Regions from separate parts of the Streptomyces sp. NPDC042259 genome, predicted to be linked through region 4. Evidence: riboswitches for the same ligand, from Rfam matches in the RefSeq annotation. Region 4 holds a riboswitch; each other region holds the start of a gene.
The links. A riboswitch is a leader RNA that binds a small molecule or an ion and turns the genes downstream of it on or off. The one in region 4 is predicted to bind cyclic di-AMP.
Positions count from the first base shown of each region.

Region 1: linked by a shared signal. The riboswitch ahead of ACZ6MA_RS19860 (M23 family metallopeptidase) and the one ahead of ACZ6MA_RS23865 (transglycosylase family protein) in region 4 are both predicted to bind cyclic di-AMP.
Region 2: linked by a shared signal. The riboswitch ahead of ACZ6MA_RS22200 (C40 family peptidase) and the one ahead of ACZ6MA_RS23865 (transglycosylase family protein) in region 4 are both predicted to bind cyclic di-AMP.
Region 3: linked by a shared signal. The riboswitch ahead of ACZ6MA_RS11775 (M23 family metallopeptidase) and the one ahead of ACZ6MA_RS23865 (transglycosylase family protein) in region 4 are both predicted to bind cyclic di-AMP.

Region 1 is NZ_JBVJDW010000007.1:25,401-33,039, reverse strand. It holds gene ACZ6MA_RS19870 (DEAD/DEAH box helicase) at 1-1,080, shown strand, start outside; gene ACZ6MA_RS19865 (PP2C family protein-serine/threonine phosphatase) at 1,295-2,590, shown strand; cyclic di-AMP (ydaO/yuaA leader) riboswitch at 2,875-3,006, shown strand; gene ACZ6MA_RS19860 (M23 family metallopeptidase) at 3,320-4,438, shown strand; gene ACZ6MA_RS19855 (MFS transporter) at 4,597-6,090, shown strand; gene ACZ6MA_RS19850 (aldo/keto reductase) at 6,188-7,132, shown strand; gene ACZ6MA_RS19845 (hypothetical protein) at 7,192-7,491, opposite strand; gene ACZ6MA_RS19840 (N-acetyltransferase) at 7,617-7,639, shown strand, end outside.
Region 2 is NZ_JBVJDW010000008.1:175,168-182,806, forward strand. It holds gene ACZ6MA_RS22190 (ATP-dependent Clp protease proteolytic subunit) at 59-694, shown strand; gene ACZ6MA_RS22195 (hypothetical protein) at 700-1,011, shown strand; cyclic di-AMP (ydaO/yuaA leader) riboswitch at 1,318-1,514, shown strand; gene ACZ6MA_RS22200 (C40 family peptidase) at 1,518-1,988, shown strand; gene ACZ6MA_RS22205 (ATP-binding protein) at 2,343-2,771, opposite strand; gene ACZ6MA_RS22210 (helix-turn-helix domain-containing protein) at 3,036-3,914, shown strand; gene ACZ6MA_RS22215 (DUF397 domain-containing protein) at 3,924-4,205, shown strand; gene ACZ6MA_RS22220 (8-amino-7-oxononanoate synthase) at 4,209-5,381, opposite strand; gene bioB (biotin synthase BioB) at 5,530-6,747, shown strand; gene ACZ6MA_RS22230 (adenosylmethionine--8-amino-7-oxononanoate transaminase) at 6,740-7,639, shown strand, end outside.
Region 3 is NZ_JBVJDW010000003.1:665,666-673,304, forward strand. It holds gene ACZ6MA_RS11760 (bifunctional acetate--CoA ligase family protein/GNAT family N-acetyltransferase) at 1-1,734, opposite strand, end outside; gene ACZ6MA_RS11765 (HPr family phosphocarrier protein) at 1,891-2,172, shown strand; gene ACZ6MA_RS11770 (GntR family transcriptional regulator) at 2,311-3,036, opposite strand; gene ACZ6MA_RS11775 (M23 family metallopeptidase) at 3,284-4,087, opposite strand; cyclic di-AMP (ydaO/yuaA leader) riboswitch at 4,101-4,254, opposite strand; gene ACZ6MA_RS11780 (M16 family metallopeptidase) at 4,552-5,919, opposite strand; gene ACZ6MA_RS11785 (M16 family metallopeptidase) at 5,967-7,316, opposite strand; gene ACZ6MA_RS11790 (DNA gyrase/topoisomerase IV subunit A) at 7,554-7,639, shown strand, end outside.
Region 4 is NZ_JBVJDW010000009.1:220,986-228,624, forward strand. It holds gene ACZ6MA_RS23850 (DUF6479 family protein) at 1-353, shown strand, start outside; gene ACZ6MA_RS23855 (cytochrome P450 family protein) at 530-1,795, shown strand; gene ACZ6MA_RS23860 (transglycosylase family protein) at 1,911-2,981, shown strand; cyclic di-AMP (ydaO/yuaA leader) riboswitch at 3,241-3,423, shown strand; gene ACZ6MA_RS23865 (transglycosylase family protein) at 3,428-4,156, shown strand; gene eno (phosphopyruvate hydratase) at 4,464-5,750, shown strand; gene ACZ6MA_RS23875 (FtsB family cell division protein) at 5,910-6,383, shown strand; gene ACZ6MA_RS23880 (DUF501 domain-containing protein) at 6,478-7,029, shown strand; gene ACZ6MA_RS23885 (Ppx/GppA phosphatase family protein) at 7,108-7,639, shown strand, end outside.

The sequences.
Region 1 (7,639 bases), on a different contig from region 4:
GAGGTGCTCGTCGCGACCCCCGGCCGCCTCGCCGACCTCATCCAGCGCGGTGACGCCAAGCTCGGCGACGTGCGGATCACGGTTCTGGACGAGGCCGACCAGATGGCCGACATGGGCTTCCTGCCCCAGGTCACCAAGCTGCTCGACCAGGTCGACCCGGACGGGCAGCGGATGCTGTTCTCCGCGACCCTCGACCGCAACGTGGACCGGCTCGTCCGCCGCTTCCTCACCGACCCGGTGACGCACTCCGTCGACGCCTCCGTCGGCGCGGTCTCCACGATGGACCACCACCTGTTCCACGTGACCGACCAGGACAAGAAGGACTCCGTGACCCGGGTCGCCGCCCGCGCCGGGCGCGTGATCATGTTCGTGGACACCAAGCGCGGCGCCGACCGCCTGGTGAAGAAGCTGCTGTCCGAGGGCGTCCGGGCCGCCGCGCTGCACGGTGGCAAGAGCCAGCCGCAGCGCAACCGCACGCTGGACCAGTTCCGCACCGACCAGGTCACCGCCCTGGTCGCGACGAACGTCGCCGCGCGCGGTATCCACATCGACGGTCTCGACCTCGTCGTGAACATCGACCCGCCGACCGACCACAAGGACTACCTGCACCGCGGTGGCCGCACCGCGCGCGCCGGCGAGTCCGGCACGGTCGTCACGTTCGTGCTGCCCGAGCAGCGCCGTGAGATGTCCCGGATGATGACCACGGCCCAGATCACGCCGAATGTCATCAAGACGTACCCGACCGACCCGGAGCTGGCCCGCATCACCGGGGCCCGCGAGCCCAGCGGCGTCCCGGTCGTCATCACGCCGCCGGCCCCGGCCCAGCCGCAGGGCACCGGCAAGTCGTCCAGCTCGCGCGGCAGCCGCGGTGGCCGCGGCCGCACCCGCACGGACGCCGCCGGTGCCGCCACGGGCGGTTCCGGCAACAGCGGCAGCCGTCCGTTCCGCGGCTTCGGCAACGGCACGGAGGGCTCCCGCCGCTCCGGCACCCGTCCGGGCAACGCGGTCGGCCGCGGCCGTCGCGGTGGCGGCACGGGCGGTGGCACCGGCGGCGGTGGCCGTCGTCCGTCCGCGGCCTGATGCGCGCGGAGTGACCTGACGGTCTTCGACGCCGGACGGGCGGGATGTGGCTGAGCCCAGCCACATCCCGCCCGTCCGGCGTTTGTGGGTGCGCCCGCGGCCCCCGGACGTATCCGGCCCCGCCCCACTCCGACGGCCGAACCCCGCTCGCCCACGCCCCCGGCACGCGCGAGGCTGAGGGGACGCGCGGGACGGCCGGTCAGGAGAGAACACGGTGGGGAAGCGAGGCGAGCCCGGGCCGGCTGCGGCAAGCGGCCCGGCACGTGAACCGGCGCGCGGCCCGGCCCGTGATCCGGCAGCGCAACCCCTGTGGAACCCGCCGCCGCGGGACGGCGGCGAGCCCCACTGGGCAGTTGCCCGCCGCGCCGCGCACTGGCTCCCGGCCGTACTGATCGTCGGCGGCGCCGCCTTCGACTACTTCACGCCGCCCCGCTTCACCTACGCCCCCTTCTTCTGCTCCGCGCCCCTGATCGCGGCGGCCCTGCTGTCCCTGCGCGCCACCGCGATGACCGCCCTGGCGGCGGTGGTGGCGGCCGTCACCCTCGCGGTCTACCACCGGGTCCACGAGACGGCCGAGGCCGCGACCGAGGTGACCACCGTCGTGGCCGTCTCCCTCCTGGCCCTCGGCCTCAACCGCATCGTGCGCCACGGTGATCAGCAGCTCGCCTCCGCGCGCGGCATCGCCGAGGCCGCCCAGCGCGCGGTCCTGCCCACGCCGCCCGGCCGCGTCGGCGGGCTGCGCGTGGCCGCGCGCTATGTGGCGGCCCAGGCCGACGCCCGGATCGGCGGTGACCTCTACGCCGTCCAGGACACCCCCCACGGGGTGCGCGTCATCGTCGGTGACGTCCGTGGCAAGGGTCTGGGCGCGGTGGAGGCCGTCGCGGTGGTGATCGGCGCGTTCCGCGAGGCCGCCGAGCGGGAACGCACCCTGGAGGCGCTCGCGGCACGGCTGGAGCACGCGTTGCGGCGGGAGGGCACGCGGCGCGCCAATCTGGACCAGTCCGAGGGCTTCACCACCGCCGTGCTGGCGGAGGTGCGGCCCGGGGCGAACACGCTGCGTCTGGTGAACCGCGGCCACCCGCCGCCGCTGCTGCTGCACGCCGACGGGCGGGTGGCGGAGACGTACCCGAAGGTGCCCGCGCTGCCGCTCGGCATGGGGGACCTGGGCGGCTGGCCGGACCGCGCGGAGGAGTGGGAGTTCCCGGCGGGCGCGACGCTGCTGCTGTTCACCGACGGGGTGACGGAGGCCCGGGACGCGGACGGTGTCTTCTACGCCCCCCAGGAGAGGCTGCGCGGCAAGCAGTTCCGCAGCCCGGACGCGCTCCTCGACACCCTCGCCGCCGATGTGGCCCATCACTCCGGCGGCCACACCGCCGACGACATGGCCCTGCTGGCGATCCGGCGCGGTGACGGCCTCCACCACCCCGTGGCCGCCGCACGGGGCACCCTCGCCGCGACCGTGACGTCCACGCGTACGCACATTCCGTCCACCGACCGCGATGGCACGTGAAGCGCGCGTGCCGAGGGGCAGCGGGGAGGAAGGGGAGCCGGGTCGCCGGATACCGGCTGACGGCGGCTCACTTCCGTTGCGTTCCGGTAGCGGGCGGTAACTCCCTTCTGGGGAAACCCGCGTGCCCCGAGAAGTCCGGCCTCGGAAGTCGGTGGGATCGGGCGTTCGGCTTGGAATCCGCCAGTCATGTCTATTAACGTTCGATAACGCAGCGCGGTCGTCACAGCCGCCGCAAGAGGCGGCACCGTGCGCCTTCGCCGAATCCCGCGGGCACAGCACCATCTGCGACACCAGCGACAAAACCGGGAACCGGGGAACCACCAAACTTGGGGTGAATCGGGCTGTACTCCGGCCCGTAGGAGACCTTCCTGCTCCGAACCCGTCAGCTAACCCGGTAGGCGAGAAGGAAGGAAAGGAGTCGCCCTCGTGGCGTCCAACAAGCCTGCCCTCGGCGATGGTTCGTACGAGACCTACGGTTCGTACGAGACAGCTGGTTCGTACGGGTCTTACGAGCAGCCGGGGTCGCCGGAGCAGCCGGAGCTGTACGGGGCTTACGCGCCGGAGCCTTCGATCGTGCCCGCGTACATGACCCCGCTGGCCCCGCTGACGCCGCCGGCCTCGCCGAACCCGCTGACGCCGCCTGCCTCGCTGACGCCCGCGACCGAGCCCGCCGTCGCCGCCGAGCCCCCGGTGAACGCCCCTGTGACCACCGTGACCCCTGCGGCCCCCATGGCCGCCGGGCCCGCCGGTGCGCCCGGGGGCGTGTGGAACCCCACCGAGGAATCCATCGCGCCCGTCCGTGGCAGACACCGCGTCGTCAAGCAGCGCGGCGGCACGATGGCCCGCAGCGGTGCGGTCCTCGGCGTCGGGGTGATCGCGGCGGTCGGCGCGGGCGGCATGGCGACGGCACAGGACCGCCCGGCGGCCCCGATATCCGTGCCGGACATGGCCCAGAACATCCCCGGCTTCGGCGCGCTGCTGACCGGCGACGACCACCAGAAGGCGGACTCCGCCCCCGCCGCCGGCTCCGCGGCGGCGCAGGCGCCCGGTGCCGACCAGCCGCTGACCCAGGCGGGGCTGTCCGCCGAGGAAGCGGCCCGGGGCACCGCCGACGCGGGCGAGGCGCTGCGCGCCCGCATCCTGCAGCAGGCCGAGCACCAGCAGAACCTCGGTGACGAGGAGGCCCGCGAGGCCGCGGCGAAGACGGCCGCGGAGGCCCACCGGAAGGCCGCGGCCGAGAAGGCCGAGCAGGCCGCCGCCGAGGCCGCCGAGAAGGAGAAGGCGGAAGCCGAGGCCGCGGCGAAGAAGGCGGAAGCGGAAAAGGCCGCCGAGCAGGCCGCCGAAAAGGCTTCGAACGAATCTTCCAGCGAATCCACGAGCGAATCCGGTGACGAATCCGGAAGCGAAGCGGGGAGCGGCGGCTCGGGGTCCTCGGGCGGTGGCCACGGCTCGGGCTCGTACAGCCTCCCCGTCGGGTCCTACACGCTGACCGCGGGCTTCGGCCAGGCCGGCGACATGTGGTCCGCGAACCACACCGGCGCGGACTTCGCCGCCCCGACCGGCACCCCGGTCAAGGCGGTCGGCGGCGGCACGGTCACCAGTGCGGGGTGGGCGGGCGCGTACGGCTACCGCATCGTGCTGACCATGGATGACGGCACCCAGATCTGGTACTGCCACCTCTCCTCGATGGTGGTCACCTCGGGCCAGGTCTCGGCGGGCGACGTGATCGGCCGGGTCGGCGCGACCGGCAACGTCACCGGCCCCCACCTGCACCTGGAGACCCGGCCGGGCGGCGGCTCGCCGGTCGACCCGCTGTCGTGGCTGCGCGGCCGCGGCCTGCAGCCGTAAGGGCTGTCGAGCGGCCGTAAGGGGTAAAGAGGTCTGCGGGGCCGTACGAACGTAGAAGCCCTACGTTCTCCGCCCGGTCCCGCACGACGTCGATAATCGGTCCCGATAACCACACCTTTGCCACGAATGCTTTCGGTTCGCTTGGGAACTCGGGGTGTGTGACGAATGCGACGATCACCACCTCCGTGCCTGCCCGCCTCGACCGGCTGCCCTGGTCCCGGTGGCACTGGACGGTGGTGATCGGCCTCGGCACCGTCTGGATCCTGGACGGCCTGGAGGTGACGGTCGTCGGCAATATCGCCGGCCGGCTCTCCGAGAAGGACAGCGGTCTGTCCATCACCTCCGGGCAGGTCACGGGGTTGGCGGCGGCCCTCTACGTCGCGGGAGCCTGCGCCGGGGCGCTCTTCTTCGGCCGGCTGACCGACCTCTTCGGCCGCAAGAAACTCTTCATGATCACGCTCGCCGTCTATCTGGCGGCGACCGCGATGACCGCGTTCTCCTTCTCCACCTGGTGGTTCTTCGCCTTCCGCTTCCTGACCGGGTTCGGCATCGGCGGCGAATACGCGGCCATCAACTCCGCCATCGACGAGCTGATCCCCGCCACCTACCGCGGCCGTGTCGACCTGATCATCAACGGCAGCTTCTGGCTCGGCGCGATCGGCGGCTCCCTGCTGTCCATCCTGATGCTGGACACGAGCATCTTCCCGGCCGACCTGGGCTGGCGGATCACCTTCGGCCTCGGCGTCGTCCTGGGACTGGTCATCCTGCTCGTCCGGCGCCATGTGCCCGAAAGCCCACGCTGGCTGTTCATCCACGGCCGGGGTGAAGAGGCCGAAGTGCTGGTGGCCTCCATCGAACAACGCATCGAAATGGAGAAGGGCGAGGTGCTGCCGCCGCCCACCCGGCAGATCACGATCCACCAGCGCAAGAGCATCGGCTTCGGCACCATCGCCCGCACGGTCTTCTCCCAGTACCGGCGCCGGGCGATCCTCGGCCTCGCGCTCTTCATCGGCCAGGCGTTCCTCTACAACGCGATCACCTTCGGCTTCGGGGCCATCCTCACCACCTTCTACGACGTCTCCACGTCGCACACCGGCTACTTCTTCGCGGTGATAGCGGTCGGGAACTTCCTCGGCCCGCTGCTCCTCGGCAGGCTCTTCGACACGGTCGGCCGACGCATCATGATCTCGTCGACGTATCTGCTGTCCGGAGTGCTCCTCTTCGGCACGGCCGCGCTCTTCGACGGCGGCCATCTGAGCGCCAACACCCTCACCGCCTGCTGGGCCGTCGTCCTCTTCTTCGCCTCGGCGGGCGCGAGCAGCGCCTATCTCACGGTCTCGGAGATCTTCCCGATGGAGACCCGGGCCATGGCCATCGCCTTCTTCTACGCCCTGGGCACGGCGGCGGGCGGCATCAGCGGCCCGCTGCTGTTCTCCTCGCTGACGGCGAGCGGCGTCGTCGGTGACACGGTCCTCGCCTTCCAGATCGGCGCGGCACTGATGTGCCTGGCCGGGCTGGTCGCGGCGGTGCTGGCCGTCCCGGCGGAGGGCCGCTCGCTGGAGGACATCGCGGCACCCCTGTCGGCGGCGACGAAGACGCCGCCGGAGGGGCCGTCCACGCCGGAGGCGGGTCCGATCACGGCGGAGGCGTGACGGGGCCGGTGCGGGGCGGGCCGGTGTGAACGGCCCGGAGCGACGGGCCGGCGTACCGAGCGGAATACCGACCTCCGCCGGGGCGTTGTGTTTCCGCATGGCTGACATTCACCAGAAGATCGGCAACCTGTCCGTCCACCCGCTCGCCCTCGGCGGCAATGTCTTCGGGTGGACGGCCGACGAGGCGGAGTCCTTCGCCGTCCTCGACGCCTACGCCGCGGCGGGCGGGAACTTCATCGACACCGCGGACGTGTACTCCGCCTGGGCCCCGGGCAACAAGGGCGGCGAATCCGAGACCGTCATCGGCAACTGGTTCGCCGCACGCGGCAACCGCGCCGACATCGTCCTCGCCACCAAGGTCGGCGCCGGCCACCCCCAGCCGCGCGGCCTGTCCGCGAACGTCATCAAGGCGGGCGTCGAGGAATCGCTGCGGCGCCTGCGCACCGACTACATCGACCTCTACTACACGCACTACGACGATCCGTCGGTGCCGGCGGAGGAGTTCATCACGGCCCTCGACGCCCTGGTGAAGGAGGGCAAGGTCCGCGAGATCGCCGCCTCCAACATCACCGCGGACCGGCTGGCCGAGTCCCTCGCCTTCTCCGAGGAGTCCGGGCTCGCCAAGTACGCCGCGATCCAGCCCCACTACAACCTGGTCTCCCGCGACACCTACGAAGGCGACCTGGCCGACGTCGCCGCCCGCCACGGCCTGGCGGCCGTCCCGTACTACGCCCTGGCCTCGGGCTTCCTCACCGGCAAGTACCGCCCGGGCCAGAACGTGGACAGCGCGCGGGCGGGCAGCGCCGCCCGGCACCTGGAGTCCGAGCGCGGCCGCCGCGTCCTCGTCGCCCTGGACGAGGTGGCGAAGGCGCACGACGCCGAGGTCGCCACGGTGGCGCTGGCCTGGCTGGCGGCCCAGCCGACCGTCGCGTCCCCGCTGGCGAGCGCGCGCACGGTGGAGCAGCTGCCGGCGCTGCTGGCGGTGGCGGACCTGACGCTCACGGAGGCGGAGCTGAGCCGCCTGACGGAGGCGTCGGCGTAAGGGGGGACGGTTACGGGCCGGGGCGGAGGGGCCCCGGCCCAAATCCGTCATCGGACTGGTCAGGCCTTGCGCTCGACGGCCCAGGAGGCGAGGGCGACCCCGCCGGCCACGGCGAAGACGGACGGCCAGGCGCCGACCTTCTTGGCGAGCGGATGGGACCCGGCGAACGCGGCGACGTACAGCCCGCTCAGCGCGGCGGACTTCCCCGCCCCGGCCGACCGCGCCCACTGCCGCGCGGCCACGGCCCCGGCGGCGGCCAGCGCCACCCCGCCGAGCGGCCGCCGCTTCGTCCAGCGGGCCACGCCGTAACCACCCACAAGCCCGCTCGCGGCTACAACAGACGTCGGAATCCGACCCATAAGGCACCTCCAGGCTAAGGAAAAGCTCCGTCCCAAGAGGCTATCCCCGCGTAAATTCGGTACTTGAGGGAGGCTTCGACCCGAGGAGCGCACAGGTGATCTGGTACGGGCCTAATGTCCTGAGATTGGCTGATGCGCTGGTCGAGGC
Region 2 (7,639 bases), on a different contig from region 4:
CTCATCCCGCAAGGATCTGTACGTCCTGTACATTTTTGACGGACGAGGAGTGCCGCCCATGCACCGCCCCACCGCCCGCTACGTCCTGCCGGAGTTCACCGAGCGCACGAGCACGGGCACCCATACGAGGGACCCGTACTCCAAGCTGCTGTCCGAGCGCATCGTCTTCCTGGGCACACCGATCGACGACGCCTGTGCCGGCGATGTGATCGCACAGTTCATGTATCTCGAACACGCGGCGCCCGAGGGGGACATCTCGCTCTACATCAATTCCCCCGGCGGCTCCTTCTCCGCCATGTGCGCCATCTACGACACGATGCGCTACATCGGCTGCGACGTGGAGACGATCTGCCTGGGCCAGGCCGCCTCGTCCGCCGCCGTGCTGCTCGCCGCCGGCACCCCGGGCAAACGACTGGCGCTGCCGAACGCGCGCGTCCTCGTCCGGCAGCCGTCCCTCAGCGAACCGGTCCAGGGACAGCCCTCCGATCTGGAGATCCAGGCGGGCGAGATCTCGCGCATGCGTGACACGCTGGCGCGGATGCTGGTGCGGCACACGGGGCGGAGCGCGGAGCGGGTGGACCGGGACATCGAGCGGGACACGGTCTTCGACGCCGAGGCGGCGGTGGCCTACGGACTGATCGACCGGCTCACCGCGAGCCGCAAGGGGCCGGGCACCCCGCTCGGAGCGAGGTGAGCGCGATGTGGCCGCCCCCGCTGCCTCCCCTGCCCGCCCTGACCCACGCCGAGGGCGAGTTGGTGGACCGGTATCTGGAAGTACTGGATCTCCTGGGCCGGATCAACCCGGCCCGCGCGCATCACACGTACGCCGGGCTACGGGCGGCGCAGGCTCTCGTGGTCGCGGCGACGGGACTGCGTGACGCGTTGACGCTCATGCACGAGCGAGGCGAACGCGAGGTGCACTCGGGAACACTCGCTCGGGCGATGCTGGTCCTGGACGGGGAGCGGCGGGCCGCACGGGTCACCATGCCGCCGAACACGCCGGGTCGATGAGCCCGGACGCGCGCCGGAACGACCGGCCGGGCGACACGTCAACGCGATCTCCCGCATACGGCGGACCCGGTGTAGACATCACGCGGTGATCGATCCGAGCCGCGCGCGTACGAGACGATCGCGGAGATCAACTCGCCGCAGGTGAACGGCTCAACAGGGTTGAGCGATGGCCGTCAAACCGTCCGGTGTCCACCCGAACATGCCAGAGGTGACCAGGCTCACATATCACCGGATCCTCTCGGAATCCGTGTCGCGGCTGCGCCAAGATCCAGGCGACGACAAGACCCCGCCACCGCGGCGGGGCGGTCCGGACGGACGCCGAATCCTGCCGCCGCCCGGATGACTGGTCGACACGAGTGCATCGGCAGGAGTGGAGGACCCGATTACGGCGGGACGACCGGCACCACTGGTCGTCCCTTGGGGTGAAGCCGCCTCGGCGGCCGGGCATCTTCGCCTGCCCGAACCCGACAGGTCATCCTTCATAGGCGGCAGACGAAGGGTTGCGTATGGCCGCGCACAAACGACCAACGAAGTTCTCCAGGGCCAAGGCCGCCTCGGCCCTCACCCTCGCAGCCGTCGGCGCCTCGGTGCTGGTGCCCGGCGGTTCACCCGATGCCGAGGCCGCGAACCTCTCCACCCTCGCCCTGCGGGTCGCGGAATCCAAGCAGGGCGCTCCCTACCGGTGGGGCGCGACAGGACCGTACAGCTTCGACTGCTCGGGACTGACCCAGTACTCCTACAAGCGGGTCGGCAAGACGCTGCCCCGCACCGCCGCCGCCCAGTACAACCGCGTCCGCCATGTGCCCGGCTTCGCCCGGCAACGCGGGGACCTGGTGTTCTTCCACTCCGCCGGCGGCGTCTACCACGTGGGCATCTATGTGGGGAGCGGCAAGATCCTGCACGCCCCCAAGACCGGCGCGGTCGTCCGCCACGAGCGGATCTGGACCAGAAGCGTCAGTTACGGCCGCGTGAACTGACCTGGTGCGGCGGTGGCGTGCCGCGACGGCCGCCCCGCCACCTTCTTCTCCTTGTGCGCCGACGCGGCAACGGGTGTGTTCCCACCCGCCGCCGGCGGACACGACTGTGGTGCCACGCCCCCGCGTTCGCGACGCGGGGCCGTCGGCCGCGACCGGGCACACGGTCGTTGGCACCGGCATCGCACCGGAACGGGTAAGGGCGCGCCTGCCCGCCGGTAGACCTGCCGGAACCGCTCAACCCGCCTTGTCCGCGCGCACCGTGCGAGCACGGTGCGCGCCCCCGGGCCGGGTGGTGGGCCCCTCGGCCGCGTGGCCACGGGGGCCCGCCGCCCGGCCCGCGGCCGCGCCGGGCGGTCATCGCACGGGCACGCTCCAGGGCAGACAGATCCAGACCGTCTTGCCGCCGTCGGCCGTCGGGGTGACCGAGAGTCTGCCGCCGCGCTCGGCGGTCAGACAGCGGATGATGACCATGCCCCGCCCGTTGTCCTGCTGGACGGCCGCGGGCAGCCTCCTCGGGTAGCGGGGGTGACTGTCCGTGACGCCGATGCGCAACTGCTCCTCGCGGTCGAGCCGTACGTCCACGGTGAACGTGGGCGACTGGCCGCGGGTGTGCTGCACGGCGTTGGTGGCGAGTTCGGAGACGATCAGCCGAACCGTGTCGGCGTCCTCGGTGCCGTCCGCCAGCCCCCATTCCGCCAGGACACGCGCCACATAGCGACGCGCGTCGGACACCGAGGCGGGGGCGCTCGGCAGGGTAACGGTTGCTTCCTGGTGATCCGCCATGGCGCTGTCCCTTTCCACCGAGGCCGGGCTCCGACGCGTGACGCAGGGAACTGACGCGGTGAAGTCGGGAGCGGTCTCGGACGGCTCTTCGTCACAGAGTGCCACCGTCCGCGTCCGAGAGTGAGCGATCCACCGGAAAATGCATATATCTGTCGCTCGAAGCGGTGAACTCTGCCGGGAGAAACCACATTTGGGCATTGCGGTGGTCTATTGACACTGACGTATGGATCTGGACGTGTTCACCTTGGCCGAAAGGGAATACCCATGCGCTACGGACCCGCGGTGCGCCGACGCAAGCTCGGCGCGGAGCTGCGCCGCCAGCGTGAACTGGCGGCGCTGACCAGCCGGGAGGCGGCCTGTGCGGTGGGGTGGCACCAGTCGAAGGTGAGCAGGATCGAGACGGGCTGCAGTGGCGTGAAGCCCTCGGACGTCGCCCTGTTGCTGGACGCCTACCGGGTGACCGACCCGGAACTGCGCGCGCTGCTGGGGGCGCTGTGCGGGGCGGGTTCGGCGGATCCCGGTGAGGGCGCGGGGGCGCGGCGGGGCTGGTGGTACGCCTACCGCGACCGGCTGCCGCCCGCCTATCTGGACTTCATCAGCCTGGAGTCCGAGGCCTCCCATCTGCGCACGCTGGAGACCACGGTGGTGCCGGGACTGCTCCAGACGCCCGACTACGCGCGCGCGGTGACCCGGGCGGCGCTTCTCGACCCGCCTCCGGAGCGGGTCGAGGAGCTGGTGCGGGTGCGGATGGCCCGTCAGTCGGTGCTGCGGGGCGAGCGTCCGCTGGAGTTGTGCGCGGTCCTGGACGAGGCGGTGCTGCGTCATGAAGTCGGCGGACGGGAGGTGATGGCGGGGCAGTTACGGCACCTGGTGACCACCGGGCACATGCGTCATGTGCGACTGCATGTTCTTCCGTTCTCCGCCGGGAGCCATATCGGCATCACCGGCCCTTTCGTTATCTTCTCATTTCCGCGCATCGCAGATCTGGATGTGGTGGTTCTCGACCACTTGACGAGTAGCCTCTACCTGGAGCGGAAAGAAGACCTCCGGGCGTACGGCTCCGCCTTCGCCACCCTGCGGACGCGCGCCCTCTCGCACGAGAACTCATTGGATTACATCGCCGGGCTCCATGACGGCGCATGAGGAGGCACTATGCCCGCAATGCCTCGCTACGCCCCTTCTCCGTCAGCACCTTCCCCGTCGGCGCCGCGTGCCGCGACGTGGCGGCGCAGCAGCTACAGCACCGGAATGAACAACTGCGTCGAGACGGCCCCGCTCGGTCCGGACCTGCTGGCCGTGCGGGACTCCAAGCGCACGGCCGGGCCCGTCCTGTCGTTCACGGCCGCGGCGTGGTCCTCGTTCGTGGGAGACCTCCGCGGCGGTGGCCCCGGTCACCGCCGCGGGGCCGGACGGTCCACCGGCACCGGGAGTTGAGCGTCAGGTGGTCGGCGCGGTCCGCAGGACCGTGCCGGCCGCCTCCTCCACCTGCCGGTCCGTGAGGTCCGCGCACGCCGTCAGCCGCAGCCGCGAGACGCCGTCGGGCACGGACGGGGGGCGGAAACAGCCGACCGCGAGCCCGTGGGTGCGGCAGTCGGCCGCCCACCGCACGGCGGCCTCCGGCGACGGGGCCCGGACGGACACCACCGCCGCGTCGGGCCGCACCGCCGTCAGCCCCGCCGCCGTCACCCTCCGGTGCAGCTCGGTGGCGACGTACCGCACCCGGGCCGCGCGCTCCGGCTCGCGGCGCAGCACCTCCAGGCTCGCGAGCGCGCCGCCGACCGCCGCCGGGGCGAGGCCGGTGTCGAAGATGAACGTCCGGGCGTGGCTGACGAGGTGCCGGATGACGCGGGCGGGACCGAGTACCGCTCCCCCCTGGCTGCCCAGCGCTTTCGACAGGGTGACGGTGGCGACGACGTCCGCGGCCCCCGCCAGGCCCGCCGCGTGCACCGCGCCCCGGCCGCCCTCCCCGAGGACTCCCAGTCCGTGCGCGTCGTCCACCAGCAGCGCCGCGCCGTGCTCCCGGCACGCCTCGGCGAGCGCGGCCAGCGGTGCGGCGTCGCCGTCCACGGAGAAGACCGAGTCGGTGACGGCGAGGGCACGGCCCTCGTGCGCCCCCAGCGTCTTGCGGACCGCTTCGGCGTCGGCGTGCGGGACGACGGCCGTCTCGGCGCGGGCGAGCCGGCAGCCGTCGATGAGCGAGGCGTGGTTGCCGGCGTCGGAGACGACGAGCGGGGCCGCCGACAGGGGCATACCGGACGGTGTCGACGGGCCGCACAGGGCGGTGACGGCGGCGAGGTTCGCGGCGTAGCCGGAGGAGAAGACGAGCGCCGCCTCGAAGCCGCAGAACTCGGCGAGGCTCTCCTCCAGCCGCGCGTGCAGGGCGGTGGTGCCGGTGACCAGCCGGGAGCCGGTGGCCCCCGCGCCCCAGCGGCGGGCCGCGTCCGCGGCGGCCGCGGTGACCTCGGGGTGGCGGGTGAGGCCCAGGTAGTCGTTCCCGGCCAGATCGATGAGCGGCGAGTCGGCCGGCCGCGGCCGAAGGGTCCGTACGAGCCCGGCGGCCCGTCGCCGCTCGTGCTCCACGTCGATCCATTCGAACGGGTCCTGGGGCATCGGCCGTCCTTCGCGTTCTGTGGGGTTTGCATAGAACGTAGTCGCGGGGGGCCCTGGTCAGGGTGTGGCAATACACACACATGAATCGGCCCCCGTTGTGTGGTCTCTACCTTGGCCGGAAGTGCTGCCGTAGGCGAGGATCGGCGCCATGGACCTGCTGAACACGCTGGTGGACAAGGGGTTGCGGCGGGAGCTGCCGACCCGCGAAGAGGCGCTCGCCGTACTGGCGACGACCGATGACGACCTGCTCGATGTGGTGGCCGCGGCGGGCAAGGTGCGCCGCCGGTGGTTCGGGCGGCGGGTGAAGCTGAACTACCTCGTCAACCTCAAGTCCGGGCTCTGTCCCGAGGACTGCTCGTACTGCTCGCAGCGGCTGGGCTCCAAGGCCGAGATCCTCAAGTACACCTGGCTCAAGCCGGACGACGCCTCGAAGGCGGCGGCCGCGGGCGTCGCCGGCGGTGCGAAGCGGGTCTGCCTGGTCGCCAGCGGGCGCGGGCCGACGGACCGGGACATCGACCGGGTCTCGAAGACCATCGAGGCGATCAAGGAGCAGAACGAGGACGTCGAGGTGTGCGCGTGCCTCGGGCTGCTGACCGACGGGCAGGCCGAGCGACTGCGGGCCGCCGGAGCCGACGCGTACAACCACAACCTCAACACCTCCGAGGCGACGTACGGCGACATCACCACCACGCACACCTTCGCCGACCGTGTGGATACCGTGCGGCAGGCCCAGACGGCGGGGATGTCCGCCTGCTCCGGGCTGATCGCGGGCATGGGCGAGAGCGACGCGGACCTGGTGGACGTGGTCTTCGCGCTGCGCGCGCTGGATCCGGACTCGGTGCCGGTCAACTTCCTCATCCCCTTCGAGGGAACCCCGCTGGCCAAGGAGTGGAACCTCACCCCGCAGCGCGCCCTGCGCATCCTGGCGATGGTGCGGTTCGTCTGCCCGGACGTGGAGGTACGGCTGGCCGGCGGCCGTGAGGTGCACCTTCGGTCGATGCAGCCGCTCGCGCTGCACCTCGCCAACTCGATCTTCCTCGGTGACTATCTGACCAGTGAGGGCCAGGAGGGCAAGGCCGACCTCGACATGATCGCGGACGCCGGGTTCGAGGTGGAGGGCACCGGCACCACGACGCTGCCCGAGCACCGGGCCGACGCGATGGCGTCCGGCTGCGGAGGCCACGGGGGCGGCGGCTGCGGTCCTTGCGGGGACGGGGAGACCGCGACGGCGGACGAGACGACGGACGCCTCAGCGGAGGTCCCGGCTCCGGCCGAGGAGAGCCGCGCGGAGCCCGGCGAGGCCCGTACGGACCTGGTCGCCGTCCGCCGTCGCGGCGCCGGCACGGACCTGCCCCCCAATGCCTGAGCCGCTCACCGCGAGCGAGTTGCTCGCCCTCGACAAACAGCACGTCTGGCATCCGTACGGCCCGATGCCCGGCCGGGTCGATCCGCTGGTCGTCGCCTCCGCCTCGGGGGTGCGGCTGCGGCTCGCCGAACCGGTCGACGGCGTCGACGAGTTGATCGACGGGATGTCGTCGTGGTGGTCGGCGGTGCACGGCTACAACCACCCGGTGCTCAACGAGGCGGCCCACGGACAGCTGGGGCGGATGAGCCATGTGATGTTCGGCGGGCTCACCCACGAGCCCGCCGTGCGGCTCGCCGCCCGTCTGGTGGAGATCACCCCGGAACCGCTGCGGCACGTCTTCCTCGCCGACTCCGGCTCGGTGTCGGTCGAGGTGGCCGTGAAGATGTGCCTGCAGTACTGGCGTTCGCTCGGCAAGCCGGGCAAGCAGCGGCTGCTGACCTGGCGCGGTGGCTACCACGGTGACACCTGGCAGCCGATGTCGGTGTGCGACCCGGACGGTGGCATGCACGCGCTGTGGGCCGGTGTGCTGCCGCGCCAGGTCTTCGCGGACGCGCCGCCCACCGGGTTCGACGCCGAGCCCGATCCGGCGTACGTCGCCCACCTGCGGGAGATCGTCGCGCGGCACGCCGACGAACTGGCCGCGGTGATCGTCGAGCCCGTGGTGCAGAACGCCGGCGGCATGCGCTTCCACTCCCCCGCGTATCTGCGGGTGCTGCGGGAGGCGTGCGACGAGCACGGGGTGCTGTTGATCTTCGATGAGATCGCCACGGGTTTCGGCCGTACGGGCCCGCTGTTCGCGTCGGAGCACGCCGGTGTCTCCCCCGATGTGCTGTGTCTGGGCAAGGCGCTGACCGGTGGGTATCTCACGATGGCCGCGACGCTGTGCACGTCG
Region 3 (7,639 bases), on a different contig from region 4:
GGTGTCGCCCACCCAGGGGATCGCGGTGACCACCACGGCGTCGCTGCCCCCGTCGGCCAGGGCCTCGGCGAGGGCGGCGTGGAAGTCGGCGGGCCCCGCCGCCGTGGTGAGGTCGCGCGGGGGCAGCGGGCGCAGCCCTTCGGTGAGGCAGGCGTCGTAGGTGAGGAGGGCGAGCGACTCGGAATTGCCGAGGATGGCCACGCGCGGTCCGGCGGGCAGCGGCTGGGAGGCGAGGAGCAACCCGGCGTCGGCCAGCTCGGTGACCGTGTCGACACGGATGACACCCGCCTGCCGCAGCAGGTCTGAGACGGTGGCGTCGGGGATGCGGGTGGTGGGGACGGCGTGCCCGGTGGGGGCCGCGCCGCCGTGGCGGGCGCCCTTGACGACGACGACCGGCTTTCGGGCCGCGGTGCGCTTGGCGAGGCGGGTGAACTTCCGGGGGTTGCCGATCGACTCCAGATACATGAGGGCGACGTCGGTGTCCGGGTCGTCGTGCCAGTACTGGAGGAAGTCGTTGCCGGAGACGTCGGCGCGGTTTCCCGCGGAGACGAAGGTGGAGACGCCGACGAGCCCGGCGGCACGCCGGTGCAGCCCGGAGAGCAGGGCGATGCCGATCGCGCCGGACTGGCTGAACAGCCCGATCCGCCCGGCCGCGGGCAGTTCGGGCGACAGGGAGGCGTTGAGCCGGACGCCCTCCGCGGTGTTGATGAGGCCGAAGGCGTTGGGGCCGATGAGGCGCATCCCGTACGAGCGGGCCTGGCGGACCAGTTCGCGCTGGCGGGCGCGGCCGTCGGGCCCGCTCTCGGCGTATCCGGCGGAGAGGACGACGAGGCCCTGCACCCCGTGCTCGCCGCACTCGGCGACGACGGACGGCACCCCGGCGGCGGGCACGGCGACGACGGCGAGGTCGACGGGTTCGGTGATGTCGAGGATCGAACGATGGGCGGGAACGCCCTCGGGCTCCAGGACCGAAAGCCCCTCGGGGAAGGCCCGGTTGACCGCGTGCGTGCGGCCCGTGAAGCCGCCGGCCAGCACGTCGCGCAGCACGGTGCGGCCCAGGCCGCCCGCCGCACGGCCCGTACCGATAACGGCGACGGACCCGGGGGCGAGGAGCCGCTGGACGGAGCGGGCCTCGGCGCGCTGCTCGCGGGCCCGCTGGACGGCGAGCGATCGGTCGGTGGGTTCGAGGTCCAGCTCGAGACGGACGACTCCGTCCTCGAAGCTGCGCTTCTGGGTGTAGCCCGCGTCCGTGAACACCTTGATCATCTTGGTGTTGGCGGGCAGCACCTCGGCGGCGAAGCGCCGGATGGAGCGCTCGCGGGCGACGGCCGCGATGTGTTCGAGCAGGGCGGAGGCCACGCCGCGGCCCTGGTGGGCGTCCTGGACGAGGAAGGCGACCTCGGCCTCGTCGGCGGGGGCGGTGGCGGGCATGCCCCGGGCGTCGATGCGGTCGTAGCGGACGGTGGCGATGAACTCGCCCCCGACGGTGGCGGCCAGGCCCACCCGGTCGACGTAGTCGTGGTGGGTGAAGCGGTGCACGTCCCGGTCGGAGAGCCGGGGGTAGGGGGCGAAGAAGCGGTAGTACTTCGACTCGTCGGAGACCTGTTCGTAGAAGCTGACCAGGCGGCCCGCGTCGTCGGCGGTGATGGGGCGGACCTGGGCCGTACCGCCGTCGCGCAGCACGACGTCGGCTTCCCAGTGGGTCGGGTACGCGTGCTCGGACGGCGTCTGCATGGGGCCAGCGTACGGCCGGGGACCGACGACGGGCCCGGCGGCGTCGGGTGGCCGTCCGGGCGCTCCCGAGGTGTCGTGGGGAGCACCACACCCGAGCACCGCCACCCCCGTGAGACACTGGTCTAGACAACCAATAGCGACTTGAAGGGCAACACCATGGTTGAGCGCCGCGTCAACGTCGGCTGGGCCGAGGGCCTGCACGCCCGTCCCGCGTCGATCTTCGTCCGTGCGGCGACGGCCGCCGGCGTCCCCGTGACGATCGCCAAGGCGGACGGCAGCCCCGTCAACGCCGCGTCGATGCTGGCCGTACTGGGCCTGGGCGCCCAGGGCGGCGAGGAGATCGTCCTCGCCACCGAGGCGGAAGGCGCCGAGGCCGCGCTCGACCGTCTGGCCAAGCTGGTCGCCGAGGGGCTCGAGGAGCTCCCGGAGACCGTCTGATTCACCGCGCACCGCGAAAGCGGGGCCGCGGCGGCCGGGTGAGGCCGCCGCGGCCCCGCTTTTTGTTTTATGCGGACACACCGGACCGCAGCGCAATTCCGGCCGGCCTCCGGCGGCGGCTTGAATAGCGGATTCTTGTTAAGAGCGGGCGCTCACCGTGTTTACGGATTGTTTCGGATTTCCCGCCCGTGGCCGCCCCACGCGCACCGCCCGCCGCAGCCGGTACGCACCGGGCGACCGGGCCGCCCGGGTCTCGGCCAGCGCCCGGGCCCGCTCCGCGTCGCCCCGGGCGACGGCGTCGACGAGGGCTCCGTGGGCGTCCCAGACCTCGACGGGCCGCGGCGGTGCCTCCGGTGCGTAGACCCAGGCGATCTTGAGCCGCAGCTGGGTGAGCAGCGCGGCGAGGCTGGGGCTGCCGGACGCCTGGGCGAGGGTCTCGTCGAACCAGTCGCCGAGGGGGCACAGTTCCGCCGTACTGCCGTCCCTGGCCCGCTCCCGGCCCAGCCTGACCAGTCCGCGCAGCACCTTCAGATGGGCCTCCGTGCGGCGCTGCGCGGCGCGGGCGGCACCGAGCGGCTCCAGCAGGGCGCGGACGTCGAGGAGATCGGCGGCCTCCCGCTCGCTGGGTTCGGCGACACAGGCCCCGGCGTGCCGGCGCGTGGTCACGAACCCCTCCGAGGCGAGGGCCCGCAGGGCTTCCCGCACCGGCACCCGGGAGACGCCGTAACGGCGGGCCAGTAACTCCTCGATGAGCCGGCTGCCGGGCGGATGGACCCCCGAGACGATGTCGTCGCGGATCGCCGCGCACACGGCGTGCGCGGAAATGCGGCCGCCTTCTCGCGCTGTCTCGCCATTGCCGGTCACGTAGGGCCCCGCATCAGTGAACCTCCGCCTTAATCCCCGCGAAACGCGGCCGATTGACGTCTGTTCGGCGACTCTATGGCAATGCCGGGCGATTTCCGATGGGCACCGGTAATCCATGGCTATTTTTTGGCCATTACCCGGCTGCCGTATACCGGCCGATGTCCATCCGCCAACGCCCAAGGCCCCGGCGGGAGCCGGGGCCTTGGGCGGAACGAGGAGTGCGGGGCTGCCGCCCCGGACGCGGGGATCAGACGTTGACGCCGTGCGCGCGCAGGTAGGCGACGGGGTCGATGTCGGAGCCGTAGGTGGCGCCGGTACGGGCCTCGAAGTGCAGGTGCGGGCCGGTGACGTTGCCCGTGTCGCCCGAAAGGCCGATCTGCTGGCCGGCGGTGACCGTCTGGCCCGCGGAGACGCTGAGGGACGACAGGTGGCCGTACTGCGTGTAGGTGCCGTCGTTGTGCTTGATGACGATGTTGTTGCCGTACGCGCCGCCGAAGCCGGCCTCGACGACGGTGCCGGCACCGACGGCCTGCACGACGGTGCCCATGTCGGCGTGGAAGTCGACACCGGTGTGGCTGCCGGAGGACCACAGGCCGCTGGAGGCCTTGTAGGAGGTCGAGACGTAGCTGCCGTCGATCGGGGAGACGTAGGCGTTGAGGCGCTTGCGCTCCTCGTCGCGGGCGACGCGCTCCTTCTCGGCGCGCTCGGCCTCCGCCTTGCGCTTGGCCTCGTCGGCGCGCTGCTTGGCGTCCGCGGCCTTCTGCTTCGCGTCGGCCTCCGCCTTGAGCCGCGCCTCGGCCTCGTAGGCGGCGCTCTGCTGGGTGTCGGCCTGGGCGCCGATCCGGTCGGCGGTCTCGTCACCCATGACGACGGCCTGGGTGAGGCCGGTGTCCTGGACGCGCGGGGCGTCGTCGGTGGCGGCGATCGCCGGAGCGGCGAAGCCCGCGACCACACCGGTGGCGGTGAGCGTGGCGATGCCCGCCACGTTCGCGCCGACGCGGACGGCACGGCTCGGACGACGATGCTTGCCGGTGGCACCTATGAACGCCATGGGTGTGGCCATTCCTTTCCTTCCTTCTCGCCTACCGGGTTAGCTGACGGGTTCGGAGCAGGAAGGTCTCCTACGGCTCCCTCCGGAAAGGGACCCGATTCACCCCAGGGACTGTGGGTCCCCGGCTCCCCTGGCTCGCGCCATTGGGGACTCGGCGATGACTGACCGGTGCCGCGGATGCGGCTCACATCTGACGGGCAGCCGGACTGACGCTAATCCGGGTGTGTTTCGATCGACAAACAGAACGCAGCTTTTGTGTCGTACGCCACACGCCAGACATGCAACCTCTCCTTCAAAACGGACATAAGGGAGGCACGCGAGCCCCGTTGGCCCCGCGTGCCTCCCTTATGCGCTTATCTGCCGACCAGTTGGCCGTCCACCGGCCGCAGTGGCCGCGACAGGCGGGGGCCACCGGGCGCCCCCGGCCGCGAACCGTCGCGACCGGCCCGCGCCCCGACGTGCCGTCAGCCCTGGACGACCTTCACCTCTCCGATGCCCAGCGCCTTGACCGGCTCCAGGATCTCCGCGGCGTCACCCACCAGGACCGTCACGAGGCGGTCGGCCGGGAAGGCGCTCACGACGGCCGCGGTGGCCTCCACGGTGCCCGTCTCGGCGAGGCGCTCGTACAGGCGCGCCTGGAAGTCGTCCGGGAGGTGCTGCTCGACCTGGTCGGCGAGGGTGCCCGCGACGGCCGCCGCCGTCTCGTACTTCAGCGGGGCGACGCCCACGAGGTTCTGCACGGCGACGTCGCGCTCGGCGTCGGTCAGCCCCTCGGCGGCCAGGGTGCGCAGCACGGTCCACAGATCGGCCAGTGCCGGTCCGGTGGACGCGGTGTCCACGGAGCCGCTGATGGCGAGCATCGCGGCACCGGTCCCGTCGGGCGCCGAGCGGAGCACCTGGCCGAAGGAGCGCACGCCGTAGGTGTAGCCCTTCTCCTCGCGCAGGACGCGGTCCAGACGGGAGGTGAGGGTGCCGCCGAGGCAGTACGTGCCGAGCACCTGGGCGGGCCAGACGCGGTCGTGCCGGTCGCCGCCGATGCGGCCGATGAGCAGCTGGGTCTGCACCGCGCCGGGGCGGTCGACGATCACGACGCGGCCGGAGTCGTCCGCGGTGATCGGCGGTACGGGCCGGGCCTCGGCGGTGGAGCCGGTCCACGCGCCGAGGGAGTCGGCCAGCGCCTGGTCGAGGTCGACGCCGGTGAAGTCGCCGACGACCACGGCGGTCGCCGTGGCGGGGCGCACGTGCGCCTCGTAGAAGGCGCGGACGGCGGCGGCGTCGAGGCGCCCGACGGTCTCCTCGGTGCCCTGGCGGGGGCGGGACATCCGGGACTCGGCGGGGAAGAGTTCCTTGGAGAGCGCCATGGCGGCCCGGCGGGCGGGGTTGGCCAGCTCGTGCGGGATCTCGTCCAGCCGGTTGCGGACGAGGCGCTCGACCTCGCCGTCGGGGAACGCGGGGGCGCGCAGGGCGTCGGCGAGCAGGCCGAGCGCCTTGGGCAGCCGGGAGGCCGGGACCTCCAGGGAGACCCGGACCCCGGGGTGGTCGGCGTGCGCGTCGAGGGTGGCCCCGCAGCGCTCCAGCTCGGCCGTGAACTCCTCGGCGGTGTGCTTGTCGGTGCCCTCGGTCAGGGCGCGCGCCATGATCGTGGCGACGCCGTCGAGGCCCTGCGGCTCGGCCTCCAGGGGCGCCGCGAGGTTGATCTCGACGGCGATGATCTGCTGGCCGGGCCGGTGGCAGCGCAGCACGGTGAGGCCGTTGGGCAGCTCACCGCGCTCGGGGGCCGGGAAGGCCCACGGGGTGGCCTCGCCCGGCTGGGGGCGCGGGTGGAAGTCCATCGAAGGGGCTGCCGCGGTCTGGGGGCTGCTCGCGGGTGCGGCGTCGCTCACTGGGCCGTCTCGCTTTCCGTTGCGTTTCCTGCGTTCTCGTCGGCCTCGGGGGCGGTCGGCTCGTACACCAGCACGGCGCGGTTGTCGGGGCGCAGCCGGGCGGCGGCTACCTCGCGCACCTCCTCGGCGGTGATGTCCAGAACCCGGTCGACGGCGCTGAGGGCGAGCTGGGGGTCGCCGAACAGGACCGCGTAACGGCACAGTTCGTCGGCGCGGCCGCTGACCGTGGCGAGCCGGTCCAGCCATTCGCGCTCCAGCTGGGCCTGGGCGCGCTCCATCTCCTCGGGGGTCGGGCCCTCCGCGGCGAAGCGGGCCAGCTCCTCGTCGACGGCGCTCTCGATGTCCGGGACCTCGACGCCGCCGGACGTCTTGACGTCCAGCCAGCCGAGCGAGGGGGCGCCGGCCAGCCGCAGCAGGCCGAAGCCGGCGGCGACGGCGGTGCGGTCGCGCCGGACCAGCCGGTTGTGGAGGCGGGAGGACTCGCCGCCGCCGAGGACGGTGAGGGCGAGGTCGGCGGCGTCGGCCTCACGGGTGCCGTCGTGCGGCAGACGGTAGGCGGCCATCAGGGCGCGGGAGGGGACCTCCTCGCGCACGACCTCGCGCAACTGTTCGCCGATGATGTCGGGCAGGCTGCCGTCGCGCGGCGGCTGCTTGGCGTCGTGGGCGGGGATGGAGCCGAAGTACTTCTCGATCCAGGCGAGCGTGCGCTCGGGGTCGATGTCGCCGACGACCGACAGGACGGCGTTGCCCGGCGCGTAGTACGTGCGGAAGAAGGCGCGCGCGTCCTCCAGGGAGGCGGCGTCCAGGTCGGCCATCGAGCCGATCGGGGTGTGGTGGTACGGGTGGCCGTCGGGGTAGGCCATGGCCGTCAGCTTCTCGAACGCGGTGCCGTAGGGCACGTTGTCGTAGCGCTGGCGGCGCTCGTTCTTGACGACGTCGCGCTGGTTCTCCATCGACTCCTCGTCGAGGGCGGTCAGCAGCGAACCCATCCGGTCTGCTTCGAGCCACAGGGCCAGCTCCACCTGGTGGGCGGGCATGGTCTCGAAATAATTGGTGCGCTCGAAGCTGGTGGTGCCGTTGAGCGACCCGCCCGCGCCCTGCACCAGCTCGAAGTGGCCGTTGCCCTCGACCTGAGCCGAGCCCTGGAACATGAGGTGCTCGAAGAGGTGGGCGAGGCCGGTGCGGCCCTTGACCTCGTGGCGCGAGCCGACGTCGTACCAGAGGCAGACCGCGGCGACCGGGGTCTGATGGTCCTCGGAGAGCACCACCCTCAGGCCGTTGGCCAGCCGGTGCTCGGTCGCTGTCAGGCCGCCGGTACCGGCCTGTTGCGTGGCCGTGTGACCCATGGGCATGTACGTCCCTTCGATCGCTGGAGAAATCGCGTGCCGTCTCGCGGCGTCCGCCGCGGCGACCAGCGTGTGAACAGTTCTGTCACTGTATGCAAGCGCGCTGACATCTGGCGAAGTTCCCGTCACGGTGCGCTCTTACGGACGGGTCGCGGTCGGCGTTGTCAGTGGCGCGGTCCACAATGGTCGGCGTCAGACCCCCCACCTCGGCAATCGATCGAAGGAGCCGCAGCCGCGATGGCCCGCCGCAGCACGAAGACCCCGCCGCCGGACGACTTCGAGGAGCGCATCCTCGACATCGACGTCGTCGACGAGATGCAGGG
Region 4 (7,639 bases):
TCGTCACCATTCTTCTGATCGTCGCCGTCTTCTGGGGCCGACGGAAGCGTGACGCGGAGCCGCCGCCCCCGGCCGCGCCGCAGCGACGCATGGGCGCGTGGAGTACACCGGACGAGAAGGACGGGCCGAAGACGCCCGACCACGGGCCGGGCCACGATGACGACGACGGCACGGTCGGCTATGTCACCGAACATCATGAGTCGAATGAAGTGCCCGTGCAGGACCAGGAACACCGGATGCTGCCGCACGAGCTGAACCCCGCCAGCCACGAGGAAGAGCTGACGGAGGAGCGCAAGAAGTGGCACGAGGGCGGCAGCGGTGGCTTTGGCAGCGGCGGCGGCGGTCACACGTAGGCCGTCTGTGCCGCCTGCGGCGGCGGGCGCCCTGCGGGCGCGTCCTCAATCTCCCCCAGCTACCGCTGGGGGGACCCCCAGCGGGCTTGATTCGAGCCCGTCCGGCGATTGAGGACACCGCCGCGCAGCGGAGGTGCACAGGTCAAGACCCGCAGGGCACCGGGTAGCGTCGGGGGGTGCACGACGACAAGGACACACCCCCCGCGCCGCCCCTGTTCACCTGGGAATTCGCCGCCGATCCGTACCCCGCGTACGCCTGGTTGCGCGACCACGCTCCCGTGCACCGCACCACCTTGCCCAGTGGCGTCGATGCCTGGCTCGTCACCCGCTACGCCGACGCCCGCCAGGCCCTCGCCGACCAGCGGCTGTCGAAGAACCCGGCGCACCATTCCGAGGCCGCGCACGGCAAGGGCAAGGTCGGCATTCCGGGCGAGCGCAGCGCGAATTTGATGACGCACCTGCTCAACATCGACCCGCCGGACCACACCCGGCTGCGCCGGCTGGTGTCGAAGGCCTTCACCCCGCGCCGGGTCGCCGAGTTCGCCCCGCGTGTGCAGGAGCTGACCGACCGGCTCATCGACGCCTTCATCGACAACGGGGAGGCGGACCTGATCCACGAGTTCGCTTTCCCGCTGCCCATCTACGCGATCTGCGATCTGCTTGGTGTGCCCCGCGAGGACCAGGACGACTTCCGCGACTGGGCGGGCATGATGATCCGCCACGGCGGCGGGCCGCGCGGCGGGGTCGCCCGGTCGGTGAAGAAGATGCGCGGCTATCTGGCCGAGCTGATCCACCGCAAGCGGGAGGAGCTGGGAGAAGGAGGGGACGACGACCTCATCTCCGGGCTCATCCGCGCCAGCGACCACGGTGAGCACCTCACCGAGAACGAGGCCGCCGCCATGGCCTTCATCCTGCTGTTCGCCGGTTTCGAGACCACCGTGAACCTGATCGGCAACGGCGTCTACGCCCTGCTGCGCAATCCCGGTGAACGGACGCGTCTGCAACGCGCCCTGGCGGCGGGTGACGAGAGCCTGCTCGCCACCGGCGTGGAGGAACTGCTGCGCTACGACGGGCCGGTGGAGCTGGCGACCTGGCGGTTCGCGACCGAGCCGATCAGTCTGGGCGGGCAGCGCATCGCCGCCGGCGATCCCGTGCTCGTCGTGCTCGCGGCCGCCGACCGGGACCCCGAACGGTTCGCCGGGCCGGACACCCTCGATCTGTCCCGGCGTGACAATCAGCACCTCGGATACGGGCACGGCATCCATTACTGCCTGGGCGCGCCGCTCGCCCGGCTGGAGGGCCAGACCGCGCTGGCGACGCTGCTGCGCCGGCTGCCGGATCTGCGACTGGCCGCCGACCCGGAGGAGTTGAGGTGGCGCGGCGGGCTGATTATGCGTGGTCTACGCACGCTTCCGGTGGAGTTCACTACGCGTATCAGATGACCCTACGTCAGTTCGCGTGACCTTCGCGTGACCTCCGCTACACCGGCTTGTGACTCCCGTGGTCCGTCGCTATGTTCGACCACCATCAACTCAGCCGCCAACGAGAGGCCAACGCATGCGCTCCGGCAACGGTAGACACCGCAGACCCCGTCAGGTACCGGCGATCGTGGTCGCGGCGGGGGTGACGGGCGCGTCCCTCGCCATGCCGCTGCTCGCCGCCACCGGCGCGAACGCCGCCGATGCCCCGACGTGGGACAAGGTCGCCCAGTGCGAGAGCGGAGGCGTCTGGAGCTCCAACTCGGGCAACGGCTATTTCGGCGGGCTGCAGCTGACGCAGGAGATGTGGCAGCAGGGCGGCGGCACGGACTACGCGCCGCGCCCCGACCTCGCCAGCCGCTCGCAGCAGATCGCGGTGGCGGAGCGGATCCTGGCGAACCGTGGCCCGGACGCCTGGCCGAGCTGCGCGGTGTCCTCGGGGCTCGCCAAGGGCGGCAAGGCGCCGGAGGTCAACCCCGGCAGCACGCACACCCCCGAGCCGGAGACGTCCACCGGGCCCGCGCCGACGCGCACCACCCCCTCCACGCCGTCGACCTCTTCGCCTTCCCCCGACCCCGATTCCTCCGACTCCTCCCGGAAGCCCTCGCCTTCCGACAAGCCGTCACCTTCCGACAAGCCGGCCTCGCCCTCCTCCTCGCCGTCTTCCCCCACCTCTCCCGCCTCGCCGTCCGCCCCCACGGGGACCGGCCGGCCGAGCGGCGAGCCCACCGGGCCCGCGACCGGGGAGTCCCCCCGCCCCACGGACGGCACTTCGGACGGCAAGCACCGCACGCCCGCCACCGACGATCCCACCGAGATCCCCTCGACCACACCCGGTGCGCCCTCCGGCACCCCGGCCCCCGGCAACGCGGACAGCACGGACGGCACGGACGCCGGCAAGGAGCACACCGGGACGCCGCGTTCGGACACCGGCCGCGCCTCGCGGGACGGCGGCGCGCGAACGGACCAGCCGGGCGCCGGTGACTACACGGTGCGCCCCGGTGACAACTTGTCAGCCATCGCGGAGGAACACTCCGTCGCAGGCGGCTGGTCCACCCTCTACCAGGACAACAAGAAGGTCGTCGGCTCCGATCCGGACCTCATCCAGCCTGGTCAGAAGCTTGAGGTCCGGAAACACCCCACGAAATAGAGCAGACTTCGGGGGGAATGTCCGTTCCAGTCGAAAGTGAGACATGGGTCTCGTTGACTTTTGGTCGGAAGGTCCTCATCCGGAGTTTGTTCATGGGGTCTCACCTGCGGAAACGAGGTGTTCCCGTGGGTAACAAGAGGCAACTGTGGCTGGAATCAGGGGTTTGAACCCGTACGCCAGCTGTGTCTAACGTCGTCACCGCTCGCCACCGCGAGCACCACGGCCGCCACGCCGAATCCTGCCGGCGGCCGGAGGGGTCGTCGCGAAAGCGCCGTAGGCAGGAGCGGGGGAACCAAGGTAGGCGCCGGAACGGTCCAGCCGATCACCTGATCGACAGGAGCGGGACGGCTTGGGGTGAAGCCGGGTGTGCACCACACACCGGGCCGGGCAACTCACAGCCCGAACCCGACAGCTCACCTCGTAGGCGTCGGTGAGGAAACCGACTCATGTCCAAGGGCAAGCACCGTCGTCCGTCCAAGGCCGTTCGTATCGTCACGCTCGCCGGCGTCGCCGGTGTCGCCGTCGCCGCGCCGCTGATGGCCACGACCTCCGCCAACGCCGCCTCCGTCTCCACCTGGGACGCGGTCGCGCAGTGCGAGTCCGGTGGCAACTGGTCCATCAACACCGGCAACGGCTACTACGGCGGTCTGCAGTTCTCGCAGTCCTCCTGGAACGCCGCCGGCGGCCAGGCCTACGCCGACCGCGCCGACCACGCCACCAAGAGCCAGCAGATCGCCGTCGCCGAGAAGCTCCTCGCCATGCAGGGCCCGGGTGCCTGGGGCTGCGCCGGTGCGGGCGGTCTGACGTCCGGCGGCCCGAAGGCCGACGTCGACACCTCCGGCTCGTCCTCGCGCGGCACCTCCACCAAGTCGCACGCGGACCGCAGCGAGCGCCAGGCCCCGCAGCAGACCGCGCCGAAGGCCGCCCCGCAGCTGCAGTCCGACGACGAGGACGACGCTCCGGCCCCGGCCCCGAAGCAGACCGCTCCGAAGGCCACCCCGAAGTCCTTCAAGAAGGGCGACGGCGAGTACGAGGTCAAGTCCGGCGACACCCTCGCCAAGATCGCCGAGGCCAAGAAGGTCAAGGGCGGCTGGCAGAAGCTCCACGAGCTCAACAAGGACATCGTCGAGAACGCCGACCTGATCTTCGTGGGCCAGCACCTGCACCTCAGCTGATCCGGCGGGCCGGCCGCCGCGCCGCGCCCCCAGTGTTCACAGCGGACCGCCCCGCTCCGACGCGCGCCTTCCCCCCGGGGCGCGCCGGAGCGGGGCTCCGCCGTTTCCGGGGCCCCGCCGGCTCCGGCGGTCCGGCCGTCCGGCCCGCCGTCCGTGTTTCCCGCTCGGCGAACACATCGGCTATTCGTCCGATGATCTCGGCATTTGTGCGGTTTTTCGGCTCGCCAGGTGGTCCACCGGCGGGGGGAACCTCCGGAGCCCGTTAGGCTCGGGGGCAGAACTCCAGACACACACGAAGGAGACGCACGTGCCGTCTATCGACGTCGTCGTAGCTCGCGAGATCCTCGACTCGCGAGGCAACCCCACGGTCGAGGTCGAGGTCGGCCTCGACGACGGCTCCACGGGCCGTGCCGCCGTGCCGTCCGGCGCCTCCACCGGCGCCTTCGAGGCCATCGAGCTCCGCGACGGGGACAAGAACCGCTACCTCGGCAAGGGTGTCGAGAAGGCCGTCCTCGCCGTCATCGAGCAGATCGGCCCGGAGCTCGTCGGCTACGACGCCACCGAGCAGCGCCTGATCGACCAGGCCATGTTCGACCTGGACGCCACCGACAACAAGGCCTCGCTCGGCGCCAACGCCATCCTCGGCGTCTCCCTCGCCGTCGCGCACGCCGCCTCCGAGGCGTCCGACCTGCCGCTCTTCCGCTACCTCGGCGGCCCGAACGCGCACCTGCTGCCCGTTCCGATGATGAACATCCTCAACGGTGGGTCGCACGCCGACTCCAACGTCGACATCCAGGAGTTCATGATCGCGCCGATCGGCGCGGAGTCCTTCTCCGAGGCGCTGCGCTGGGGCACCGAGGTCTACCACACCCTCAAGGCCGTGCTGAAGCGCAAGGGCCTGTCCACCGGCCTCGGCGACGAGGGCGGCTTCGCCCCGAACCTCGGCTCCAACCGCGAGGCCCTCGACCTCATCCTCGAGGCCATCAAGGAAGCCGGTTACACCCCCGGCCAGGACGTCGCGCTCGCGCTCGACGTCGCCGCGTCCGAGTTCTACAAGGACGGCTCGTACGAGTTCGAGGGCAAGTCCCGCTCGGCCGCCGAGATGACGGACTACTACGCGGAGCTGGTCGCCGCGTACCCGCTGGTCTCCATCGAGGACCCGCTGTTCGAGGACGACTGGGACGGCTGGAAGACCCTCACCGAGCGCCTCGGCGACAAGGTGCAGATCGTCGGTGACGACCTGTTCGTCACCAACCCCGAGCGCCTCGGCCGCGGCATCGAGGAGGGCGCCGCCAACGCCCTGCTGGTCAAGGTCAACCAGATCGGTTCGCTGACCGAGACCCTCGACGCCGTCGAGCTGGCCCAGCGCAACGGCTTCAAGTGCATGATGTCCCACCGCTCCGGCGAGACCGAGGACGTCACCATCGCCGACCTGGCCGTCGCCACCAACTGCGGCCAGATCAAGACCGGTGCCCCGGCCCGCTCCGAGCGCGTCGCCAAGTACAACCAGCTGCTGCGCATCGAGGAGATCCTCGACGACGCCGCGGTCTACGCCGGCCGCAGCGCCTTCCCGCGGTTTCGCTCTGCGAACTGATTAAACGCGGCAAGGGCTGACATACCCGCTGTGAACGGGCGCTGAACGGCCCCGGCCGAAAACCCTCCCGGGACAGACGGCAGCCTCACTACGTCCTCGGCCACGGTCCCGTACCGTGGCCGAGGACGTACGTTCGTTCAGAGACCACGGGGAGGCGACGTGGCGGCGGAACGGTTGCCCACCGCGACCAGGCTCAAGGCGCTCGGCACGGTGCTCGTACAGGGCCCGTCGGCCCGCGGCGGCCGGGTCTACCGCGCCCGGCCGCCCCGCCGCAGCCGGCTCACCGGCCGGGCCGCGCTCCTCGCGCTCGTCGTCTGCTCCCTGGTCGTCGCGCTGGCCTACCCCATGCGCCAGTGGGTCACCCAGCGCTCGGACATCGCCGACCAGCGGCGCCAGTCCGAGCGCGCCCGCGAACAGGTCAGACAACTGCGGGAGCAGAAGGCGCGGCTGGAGGACCCGGCGTACGTCGAGCAGCAGGCGCGCGAGCACCTGCACTACCTACGCCCCGGTGAGACCGGCTACAGCGTGGTGGACGGCAGCGGGCCCGCCAAGCGCCGCACGGACCAGGGCGCCGCCAACCGCCCCTGGTACAGCAACCTCTGGGACGGCGTGGACGCCACGGACTCCCCGTAAGGGCCCGTCAGGGCTCCTCCCGGATCGTCCCGGATCGTCCTGATCTCCCGATCTTCCCCGACCACATTCGAGAACACCGAGTACGAGCGAGCACATGGACACCCCTCCTCCGAAGACCGAGCCCACCGAGCCGACCGACGCGGACATCGCGGCGTTCAAGGAGCAGCTGGGCCGCCCGCCGCGCGGGCTGCGCGCCATCGCCCACCGCTGCCCCTGCGGCAACCCCGACGTCGTCGAGACGCAGCCGCGTCTGGAGGACGGCACGCCGTTCCCGACGCTGTACTACCTGACCTGCCCGCGCGCCGCCTCCGCGATCGGCACGCTGGAGGCGGACGGCGTCATGAAGGACATGACCGCCCGGCTGCAGAGCGACCCGGAGCTGGCCGACGCCTACCGCGCCGCGCACGAGGACTACATCACCCGCCGTGACGCCATCGAGGTGCTGGAGGGCTTCCCGAGCGCCGGCGGCATGCCGGACCGGGTCAAGTGCCTGCACGTGCTCGTCGGCCACTCCCTGGCCGCGGGCCCCGGGGTGAACCCGCTGGGTGACGAGGCCATCGCGATGCTCCCCGAGTGGTGGGCCAAGGGCCCGTGCGTGAGCCCGTGCGACACCGACGGGGCGTGCGGCGCCGACGCGAAGGCGTGAGCCCCGCCGGGCCCCGCCCGGCAGCAGACTCCCCGGGCGTGCCGCCCGGGGAGCGGAACCAACCTCTCAGGAGTGCGCATGACTCGCGTCGCGGCCATCGACTGCGGCACCAACTCCATCCGTCTGCTGGTCGCGGACGCCGATCCGGCGACCGGTGAACTCAAGGACCTCGACCGCCGGATGACGATCGTCCGGCTCGGCCAGGGCGTGGACCGCACGGGCCGGCTCGCCCCCGAGGCGCTGGAGCGCACCTTCGCCGCCTGCCGGGAGTACGCCGGGGTCATCAAGGAGCACGGCGCGAGCCGGCTGCGCTTCGTGGCCACGTCCGCCTCCCGGGACGCGGAGAACCGCGAGGACTTCGTGCGCGGCGTGCTGGACATCCTGGGCGTCGAGCCCGAGGTGATCAGCGGCGACCAGGAGGCGGAGTTCTCCTTCACCGGCGCCACGAAGGAACTGACGGGCCGCACCGACCTGGCGAAGCCGTATCTGGTGGTGGACATCGGCGGCGGCTCGACGGAGTTCGTCGTCGGCGAGGAGCACGTGCGCGCGGCGCGCAGCGTGGACGTGGGCTGCGTCCGGATGACCGAGCGTCATCTCGTCCAGGACGGTG